One region of the Acidaminococcus sp. BV3L6 genome, then DNA from elsewhere that is predicted to be linked to it. Evidence: riboswitches for the same ligand, from Rfam matches in the RefSeq annotation. Region 1 holds a riboswitch; the other holds the start of a gene.
The links. A riboswitch is a leader RNA that binds a small molecule or an ion and turns the genes downstream of it on or off. The one in region 1 is predicted to bind ZMP and ZTP.
Positions count from the first base shown of each region.

Region 2: linked by a shared signal. The riboswitch ahead of HMPREF1246_RS06960 (phosphoribosylaminoimidazolecarboxamide formyltransferase) and the one ahead of HMPREF1246_RS06565 (OFA family MFS transporter) in region 1 are both predicted to bind ZMP and ZTP.

Region 1 covers NZ_AWUR01000034.1:59,163-64,201, reverse strand. Annotated here, with positions in the region: gene HMPREF1246_RS06585 (fumarylacetoacetate hydrolase family protein) at 1-99, opposite strand, end outside; gene HMPREF1246_RS06580 (hypothetical protein) at 259-447, shown strand; gene larA (nickel-dependent lactate racemase) at 485-1,786, opposite strand; gene HMPREF1246_RS06570 (C-GCAxxG-C-C family protein) at 1,901-2,287, shown strand; gene HMPREF1246_RS06565 (OFA family MFS transporter) at 2,344-3,564, opposite strand; ZMP/ZTP riboswitch at 3,677-3,758, opposite strand; tRNA gene HMPREF1246_RS06560 (tRNA-Val) at 3,867-3,943, opposite strand; gene HMPREF1246_RS06555 (peptidylprolyl isomerase) at 4,131-4,700, shown strand; gene HMPREF1246_RS06550 (PhoH family protein) at 4,714-5,039, shown strand, end outside.
Region 2 covers NZ_AWUR01000038.1:34,895-39,933, forward strand. Annotated here, with positions in the region: gene dnaK (molecular chaperone DnaK) at 1-996, shown strand, start outside; gene dnaJ (molecular chaperone DnaJ) at 1,019-2,203, shown strand; ZMP/ZTP riboswitch at 2,965-3,043, shown strand; gene HMPREF1246_RS06960 (phosphoribosylaminoimidazolecarboxamide formyltransferase) at 3,084-4,259, shown strand; gene HMPREF1246_RS06965 (MATE family efflux transporter) at 4,357-5,039, shown strand, end outside.

The sequences.
Region 1 (5,039 bases):
CATATCGGCATACTTGTTGGCGGGAATGACAGATTTACCGTCTTCAGACAGGATGCCGACTTGCTCCTGCCCGTCATTTAACATGGTTACAATTTTCACGGGAATCACTCCTCTGTAGGGTACTTCCTTTATTGTACCTTTTTTTTATCTTGATTTCTAGAGAATTCAGACGATTTTTACTTAGAAATTTCTCTTTCTCAAGGCGGCTGGCTGTGATAGAATAGCAGAGAAATTGATTTATGGAAAGAAGAGGGTCCTATGGAGCAACTGATCTATCAATGTGATGATGGGCACGGTGACTATAATCGGAGCTATGAATCCCATTTTGAAATTGATTATGCGGATTATTCAACGGACCACCGGGAAAACAATTTCCGCAACTATGAAAACAAGGTCCCCAAGAGCAAGAAGGAACGGGTCCGCAATATCCTGAACCATTATGAATGAAGAAAATCCCTCCAGGTCATCCGGAAGGGATTTTTTGTCAGCGTTCAAGGGGAATGACCGTGCCGCAGTTGGGAATGATATTGACCGTAAAGTCTGTCTTTCCTTCTGAAAGGAGCTGGGCTTTGGCTTTTTCATAGGCTTCTTCCAGCGTCCTTGTGGGAATCTGGTGGATGCGGCGGACAGCTTCAAAGTTTTCTTTCTTGGTCACAAGGTAAAGGGTATAGTCCTCTGCCAGGGTGTAGAGAAAATAAGCGACAAAAAAGGGAATGGTAAAATGCTGCCGCAGGGCCTTTTCCATAGAAAGGCGGCTGTTGTAGCGGAAACTGTCCCAGAAGATTTGTGGTTCCTTGATGTCCGGTGATTCGATTAGGGCAATGATGATTCCACCCTTTTTGGTTACGTCCCGGGCTGGCTCATAGCATTTGCAGCCTTGGTAGAGGGAAAGGTCCTTGGGATACCCGCCGGCACCAGCAATGGTCAGGTCTGCTTTTTGGGTAAAGGAAACCGCGTCATTGCTGAGCACCTCCTGCGTCCCTTCAAGCCAGGCCTCGTAAGGATCGCCGCTGACAAATCCGCAGACCTCGCCCCGTTCATTGATGAGGGAGTGCAGCAGGAAATCAGGCCGGCAGAATTCCATGCCTTCCAGCATATCCTGATGGACGGGATTGTGCGTCAAGGACCGGCCCTCCGTAAGGGGATTGATGCCTTCCCCCGGGGTATCTGAAAGGGCGAGGGCGTGGTTTTTCTGGATTGTTTCCCAACTGGCAACGCCGGGAAGGATCATTTTTCGTCCGCCGCCAAAGCCTGCAAACAGGTGAGGCATGATCCCTCCGGCCACGATGACGAAATCCGCTTCGACAACACGGCGATTGAGTTCAACTGGGGTTCCATGCGACGTGGTCCCCACAAGGACAAGGTTTTCCCGGTCGTGACAGTCGTGCTGGTAAAGGCGGATCCGGCGGGCGACTTCTTCTCCGACGACAGCTATGTCCTCATCAGGGGTCTGGGCTCGGTGCGTGCCTTGGGCAAAAACGATGGAAATATCCTCATCGGGGATGCCTGCCTCATTGAGTTCGTTGATCAGGGGCCGCATGAAATCCCGTGAATGGTTCCAGGCACGGGTAATATCCGCCGTTACAATGACTACGGAGGCTCCTTTTTTTACCATCTCACGCAGGGGGGGAGAAGCAGTGGGGTGACGCAGACAGGCCGTCACGGCATCGTCTATGGAAAGGGCGGCATGGTGCCGCGGCACAAGGATGGAACCAATCCGCTCTTGAGGAAGCGTCAGCGTGGCCTCGCCTTTTCCGTAGGGAATATGAATGGTTTTTTCAGCCATAGGATGTCTTCCTTTCTTTAGATGGTCCTTATTATATCACCTTTTGCCCCAGCCCTCTATTCAATTGATACCCAAATAGGGTATAATGGGGCCTGTACAAAGGAGGAGTGATCCATGAATCACGTTGTAAAAGCCAAAATGCTTCGCGAAAGCGATGAACCCATTCATTATAATTGTGCCCAATCCCTTTTTGTCGCTTTTTCCGATGTCCTCGGCGTCAGTGACGAGCGGGCCTTTGCCATGGGCGCAAACTATGGCGGCGGTATGATGCACGGCGGTACGTGCGGTGTGGTGAGCGCCGGCCTTATGATCTTGTCCCTTGCAGGGATCCCCCAGGAAAAGGCCATGGCCCTGCTCCAGGATTTTTCCCGTGACCACGGGACCACGGCCTGCACGGAACTGCTTATGAAAGCCGCTCAGGAAGGCGTGACAAAGAAGGTCAATTGTGATGGGCTGGTCATCCACATGGCAGAGCGGCTGGACGCCATCCTTTCCGCCTAAAGCCCCATCCAGCCCATAAAAAAAGCAGCCTTTTCAGGGCTGCTTTTTTCATGCCTTCATTTTGTTTCCAGGGAGTCGAGGGCGGGGACTTCTTTCTGTTCAAACCCTTTACCCTTGAGCTGGATGGCTATGATGAGATTCGGGATGAAGAGAACGGCAAAGAAAATGAGCACCGATGCATAGGTGCCTGTCTGCTTATAGAAAAAGGAGATGAGAGTTGGACCGGCAATGCCTGCCATTGCCCAGGCAGAAAGGATGCGGCCGTGAATGGCACTTAGCTGTTTGGTGCCGAAAAGGTCGCTCAAATAGGCCGGCATGCAGGAAAAGCCGCCGCCATAGGCACTGATGATAAAGAGCACAAGACCTTTAAAGACAAAGGAAGAGGTGGTGGCACTGAGGGCGAAGAAAGCCAGGATCTCAAGGGCAAAAAAGAGAATGTATGTTACAGGGCGGCTCAGCCGGTCAGAAATGGTGGACCAAAGGATGCGTCCGCCGCCGTTCATGATGCCAATAATGCCCACAAAAGCGGCTGCTTCCTGAGCTGACATGCCAATCACGTCCTGGGCCATGGGACTTAAGACGGCAAGCAGGCCGATGCCGCAGGTAATATTGATGAAAAAGACCCACCAGAGGCTTTGGAACTGCCAGGTATGCATGGCTTCTGATGCAGTCTTTCCCGTAAGGGACTGGGAATCAGCGTCATGTTCCTTTTTCAGGACGGGCGGTTTGAGGTAGAGGGCACAAAGGACCATGATGACCGAGTAGGCACCTGCCATGAGGCAGAAGGTGCGGGTAAGGCCCACCGTGCGGGTGAGTTGCTGCATGAGGGGAGCTGCAATGAGAGCGGCAAAACCAAAGCCCATGATGGCAAGACCTGTTGCAAAACCGCGGTGGTGGGGAAAATATTTCACCAAGGTTGATACGGGTGTGATGTAGCCTGTGCCAAGACCAATGCCGCCAATGCACCCATAAAAGAGATAGAGGAGGGAAAGGCTTCTGATGGAAAGGGCATACGCCGTACCCAAAAGGCCCGTTCCGAAGAAAAAGGCGGCCATGAGGCCACTTTTTTGGGGGCCTATTTTTTCTACAAAGCGCCCCAAGAGTGCGGCTGACATGCCAAGAAACAAGATGGCAAGGGAAAAGGTCCAAGTGACATCCCCCATAGAAGCCCCCAAGGTTTCCATGATGGGGCGGACAAGGACGCTGAAAGCATAGACGCTCCCAATGGAGAGGTGAATGCCTACGGCGGACAGTGCAATCAGTGAGCGGTTTCTCATGTTGCTTCCTTTCTGGGAAAACTTCCCCTAGAAAGAGAAAAGGCCCGGACCAATCTGCAGCATAAGGCTGCAGAGGAAAAGGCCGGGATGAAAAAGGACCGTCCGGGCTGCTTTTCTCTGCCCAGACGGTCGGCAAGTTACACAATGCAGAGCACGTGGTCAATTCCACTTATCCGTCAGTCCTGCACTGCTTTATTTGAATGTGATGCGGATATTATAGCAGGTATGACAGAACGGAGCAAGAAGAAATTCAGAAAAAAGATAAAAAAACCGCCCCCCAAGGAGCGGCTTCATCTTTAAAGTGGTGGAACTAACTGGATTCGAACCAGTGACCCCCACGATGTCAACGTGGTACTCTAACCATCTGAGCTATAGTTCCGAGACGAATATTAGTATACCCAAAGGAAAGAGTCTTGTCAACTCTTTTTTTATTTTTTCCAGGGGAAAAGGATTTGGACATAAGGGGCGGTGATGTTTATTTTTTTGCCTTAAACAGATATAATAAGGAAGACGAAGACTTTCATAGTGGGACCCACGGGTCCTTTTTTTGGTAAAGGAGATTGACCATGAAAAAGCTGTTCTTACTGATTGCCGTCATTACGGCACTTTTCACGGCTGCCTGCGGCAAAAGCGGCAAAGCGGCTGGAACGGACGCACCGGCCCTAAAGGGCCCTGTCACAGCCCAATTTGAGACCAGTCTCGGCAATTTTGAGGTCCGCCTTGCCGTAGAAGGGGCACCCAAGACCTGTGCCAATTTTGTAAAGCTTGCGGAATCTGGTTTCTATGATGGACTCACTTTCCACCGCGTCATTGACGGCTTCATGATCCAAGGCGGCGATCCCAAAGGCGATGGAACGGGCGGACCGGGCTATACCATCAAAGATGAATTTTCAAAGAATCTGCGTCACGATGGACCGGGCATCCTGTCCATGGCAAATGCTGGCCCTGATACAGGTGGAAGCCAGTTTTTCATTACCCTGGAGAAGACGCCCTGGCTGGATGATCATCATGCTGTCTTTGGCCGCGTCGTCAAAGGACTTGATGTAGTCCAAAAGATTGGTAAGGTTAAAACGGACGCCAATGACCGGCCAGTGACGCCCGTTGTTATCAAGAAAATCAAGATTGTAAAAGGCTAAGGAGGAAATCGGGTTGCCAGAAACGCTGGAAAAGAAGCTGATTTTTAAGGACAATCGGGAAATGGTGGCTGTCCTGGGGAAAAATGATGAATACCTGAAACTGATGGATGATCCGGAGTGCCGGATTATCCCCCGGGGCAATGAACTGCTCCTTACCGGGACGGAAGCGGCGCTCAGGCGGATGGAACGAGCCTTTTCGGAACTGCTCTATCTCTATCGCCAAGGGCTGCCCATTACGACCCATGATGTGACATACACGCTGAAGCTGGTTCGTGACGGCAAGGAAGAGGCCCTGCATCAGCTTTATACGGATACGGTCATTACGACCTACCGGGGAAA
Region 2 (5,039 bases), on a different contig from region 1:
CAGTGTGTTCATACGGCCCTCAGTGATGCCAAGATGACCGTCAATGATATTGATAAGATTCTCCTTGTTGGCGGTTCTTCCCGTATCCCTGCTGTCCAGGAAGCCATCAAACGCGTTCTCGGTAAGGAACCGGCTCACGGCGTCAACCCTGATGAATGCGTTGCTGTCGGTGCTGCCATTCAGGCCGGCGTACTGGCTGGTGATGTCAAGGACGTCCTGCTTCTTGACGTAACGCCGCTTTCCCTTGGGATTGAAACCATGGGCGGTGTCTTCACCCGGATCATTGACCGCAACACGACCATCCCAACCTCCAAGAAGCAGATCTTCTCGACGGCTACGGATAATCAGCCTTCCGTTGACATCCATGTTCTCCAGGGCGAACGTGAAATGGCAGCCGACAACAAGACCCTTGGCCGTTTCGAACTGAGCGGTATCCCCGCTGCACCGCGGGGCGTGCCTCAAATCGAAGTTGCCTTTGATATTGATGCCAACGGTATCGTGAACGTAAGCGCCAAGGACCTTGGCACGGGCAAGGAACAGAAGATCACCATTACCTCTTCCGGCAGCCTGAGTAAGGAAGAAGTTGACAAGATGGTGAAGGAAGCTCAGGCCAACGAAGCTGCCGACAAGAAACGCCGTGAATCTGTTGATGCAAAGAACCAGGCCGATACACTGATTTATCAGGCTGAAAAGACCGTCAAGGATATGGAAGGCAAGGGTCACGATGACAAAATCAAGAAGGTCCAGGAAGCCATCAATACCTTGAAGGAAACCATGAAGGGTGACGATGTAGATAAGATCAAGGCGGATACGGAAGCCCTCCAGAAACCGCTCTATGAACTGTCTGCTGAACTTTATAAACAGAACCAGCAAAATGGCCAGAACGGTGGCACTGCCGGTGCTGATGCCGGTGCTGGCGCCGGGGCTTCCTCTGACAATAAGAAGAACGATGATGACGTCGTAGACGCCGAAGTCGTAGATGACGACAAAAAATAATCGTTCCTAGAGGGAGATACTGATGGCAGATAAAAAAGATTATTATGAGGTCCTGGGCGTCGACAAAAGTGCGTCGCCTGAGGAATTAAAAAAAGCATATCGCAAGCTGGCTCGTAAGTATCACCCCGATCTCAACAAGGATAATCCTGAAGCAGCCGATAAATTCAAGGAAGTCAACGAGGCCTATCAGGTTCTGAGTGACCCGCAGAAAAAGGCCGCCTATGATCAATATGGTCATGCCGCTTTTCAAAATGGCGGTCCTGGTGCCGGGGGCAATCCCTTCGGCAGTGGGTTTGGCGGTTTTAGCGGTAGCTTTGGCGGCGAAGGCATGGATGATATCTTCAACATGTTCTTCGGCGGTGCAGGCGCAGGCGCGTCCCGTTCCCGCCGGGCTGATCGCGGTCCCCGTCAAGGCGCGGATTTGCGGGCTGACCTTGAAATTACCTTTGAGGAAGCGGCCTTTGGGACGGAAAAGAAAATCCGCCTGAACCGCGAAGAGGAATGTGAGCACTGCCATGGAACGGGAGCCGCCGAAGGCAGCCATCCTGAAACCTGTCCTGATTGTCACGGGACGGGGGAAGTCCGGGTTACGCAAAATTCCATTTTTGGTCAGGTTGTTAATGTCCGTACCTGTTCGAGATGTCATGGGACGGGTCAAATCGTTACCAATCCCTGCAAACACTGCCGTGGAACAGGCCGCGTAAAGCAAAAACGCGTCATTACGGTCAAGATTCCAGCTGGCGTTGACAGCGGTTCGAGACTCCGTGTGGCAGGCGAGGGTGAAGCGGGGATGCGCGGCGGTCGAGCCGGCGACCTGTATGTCTATCTCTATGTAAAGAGCCATAAGTTCTTTGAACGGGATGGGACGACAGTCCTGTGCGAAGTGCCAATCAGCATTGTCCAAGCTGCATTGGGTGCTGAAATCAAGGTGCCGACTCTTTATGGTCAGACCACCATCAAGGTGCCTGAAGGAACCCAGCCCAATCGCGTCCTGCGCATCAAGGGCAAGGGCATTCCGAACCTGAGAACGGGTGTAAAGGGTGACCAGCTCATCCAGATCAAAGTTGTTGTGCCGACGAGACTGAGCGATGCACAAAAAGAAGCACTTCGCAAGTTCGCCGATGCCAGCGGCGAAAGCATTAACCCAGAAGAAAAAAGCTTTTTCAATAAAGTGAAGGATTTCTTCGATAAAAAGGATAAGAAGTAAGAAGGGGACCGTGGGAAGCCACGGTCCTCTTTCACTTTCGTTTTTTTTATTTGCTCTTTGCGAATATGGCTCAGATGGGTCCTGTTGCGAGGAGTTCCCGCTTTCACCGACGATGGCGCAATAGCTGCAACCACTTTTCTAAAACTTCCGTGTTGCTTCCATATACATGGTTCGCATGAGGCTCTGATTGGTTCAGAGGCCAGGAAAAATCCTTAGGTTGATAAAGCCGCACACGCATTTCCGTGTTGCCAGGAAGTCTGCGTCTTTATGACAACGCAGATGGGCCGAAATGGGTCTCAGGCGAATCATGATTCGTCTAAAAACCGAAAAAAATCCAAGAAGTGGCTCGCCCGCCGAAGGCATTTACTCGGCGCGATTTCTGCGCCGAGTAAAAAAAGGGGAGGTTAGGAAAGGATGCGCTCAAGCGATCGCTATCCTCAAACGTGGGACGGTCCATTGTACGATAGGCCCTGAGGCCATTGTTTCCACAAAACCTTTTTTAATCAATGGCCTCACGTACTTCATCAAATCAGCCCGATTTTTGGGCTGATTCAAAAGGGAATGACGAAGGCATATTTCAGGCGACTTTAACATGAAATTGCGTATCAAAATATGCTGCGATGCGCCATGACTTCATTGCCAACTCATGAATCTTGAAAAGGGCAATGAAGACTCCCTGTGTAGAAAATCGGCGCGATTTGTGCTCTGCCCCAAAATACCCGACATTGACACCCCTGCCCCTCCCATATTATAATGATCCTATCAGATCATGTAACTGACGGAAGTGGGGGTACCCACAGGGAGCATGATCGCAGTGAGCCGACCGTCTGGGCGAAAAGGGCCCGAGGTTGGCTTTTTTCTATATGAGGGAGGAATGAAGATGAAGGAATTCGAATTAAAGTATGGCTGCAACCCGAATCAGCTTCCAGCGAAACTTTATATGAAAGATGGCAGTGACCTGCCGGTTACGATTTTAAATGGCCGCCCTGGCTATATCAATTTCCTGGATGCCCTCAATAGCTGGCAGCTCGTCAAGGAGCTCAAGGAAGCTACCGGTCTTCCGGCTGCGGCGTCCTTTAAGCATGTCAGCCCTGCCGGGGCTGCGGTGGCCCAGCCGCTGACGGAAACGCTGCGCAAGGTCTATCATCTTGAGGGGTATGAAATGTCACCCCTTGCTTCCGCTTATGCCCGTGCCCGCGGTGCGGACAGGATGAGTTCCTTTGGCGATTTCGTGGCCCTTTCTGATGTGTGTGACGTAGCGACGGCAAAAGTCCTTCAGCACGAAGTCTCAGATGGCGTCATTGCTCCAGGCTACGATGACGAGGCTCTTGCCATCCTCAAAACAAAGAAAAAGGGTCGCTACAATGTCATCCAGATTGACTCGAACTATGTTCCTCATGAAATGGAAACCAAAGAAGTCTTCGGTGTCACTTTTGAACAGCGCCGCAATGCGGACTCCATTGGAAAGGACTGCCTCCAAAAAATCGTCACAAAAAACAAGGAGCTTCCCGAAGGGGCCCAACGGGATCTTCTCATTGCCCTGATTACCCTTAAGTATACCCAATCAAATTCCGTCTGCTACGTCAAGGACGGACAGACCATCGGCGTCGGTGCCGGACAGCAGTCCCGCGTCCACTGTACGCGCCTTGCTGGCGACAAGGCCGATAAATGGTGGCTCCGTCAGTCACCGAAAGCGCTCAGCCTGCCCTTTAAGCCTGATACGCCGAAGCCGGTCCGGGATAATACTATTGATGTCTATCTTTCCGACGACGATGATGACGTCCTTACTGACGGAATCTGGGAAACGCTCTTTACAGAAAAGCCGGAACGCATGACGCGGGAAGAACGTAGGGCGTGGATTGCCCAGAACAAGGATGTTGCCTTGGGGTCCGATGCTTTCTTCCCCTTTGGCGACAATGTAGAGCGTGCCCATCGCAGCGGCGTCCGCTATATCGCCCAGGCTGGCGGTTCCATCCGTGATGACCAAGTCATCGAAACGGCTGATAAGTACGGTATCGTCATGTGCTTTACGGGCCGCCGCCTGTTCCACCACTAAGGCACGGCGTGTGGTAAGGAGAACGCCAGGTTCCTCACGGGAAGGCTGAGATACCTTCCCGGTGGGGGCCTTCTTTTTGTTTTTAGGAGCGTGTTTTATGGCTGTCAATGCCCTTTCGGGGAGTGTTTGGAAGAGCCTTGTTTCTTTTTCCATTCCCTTTGTCATTTCCTATTTCCTGCAGACCCTTTACGGGATGGCAGACCTTGTTATCATCGGCCAGTTTGAAGGACCGGCGAGCATTACGGCCGTTGCCGTCGGCAGCCAGATCATGCATATGGTGACCGTTGTTCTTGTGGGGCTTTCCATGGGGACGACCATTGCCATTGCTCGAGCTGTAGGGAAGGGAGAAGCAGAGAAGGTGAGCTGCACCATCGGGCAGACGCTGCTCATTTTTGGTATCCTTTCTGTGGTCCTTGCAGGGTTCTTGATTAACTTTCTTCCCCGTATTGTGGACATCATGGCAACGCCGCCCGAAGCCGTCAGGGGGACAAAACACTATCTTTTTATCTGCTTTTTAGGCATTCCCCTTATTACGGGATACAACCTCATCAGCTCTATCTTTCGGGGTCTTGGCAATTCCCGGACACCGACCTATTTTGTGGCCCTTGCGGCCGTCATCAACCTGACCCTTGATCTCCTTTTCATGGGGCCTTTTGCTATGGGACCCTTGGGGGCTGCTTTAGGAACGACCATCAGCCAAGGTGTCAGCGTCCTTGTCGGCGTTTTTGTCATGAAGCGCCATCCCATGGGACTTGGTCTTTCCAAAGCGTCCTTCGTCCC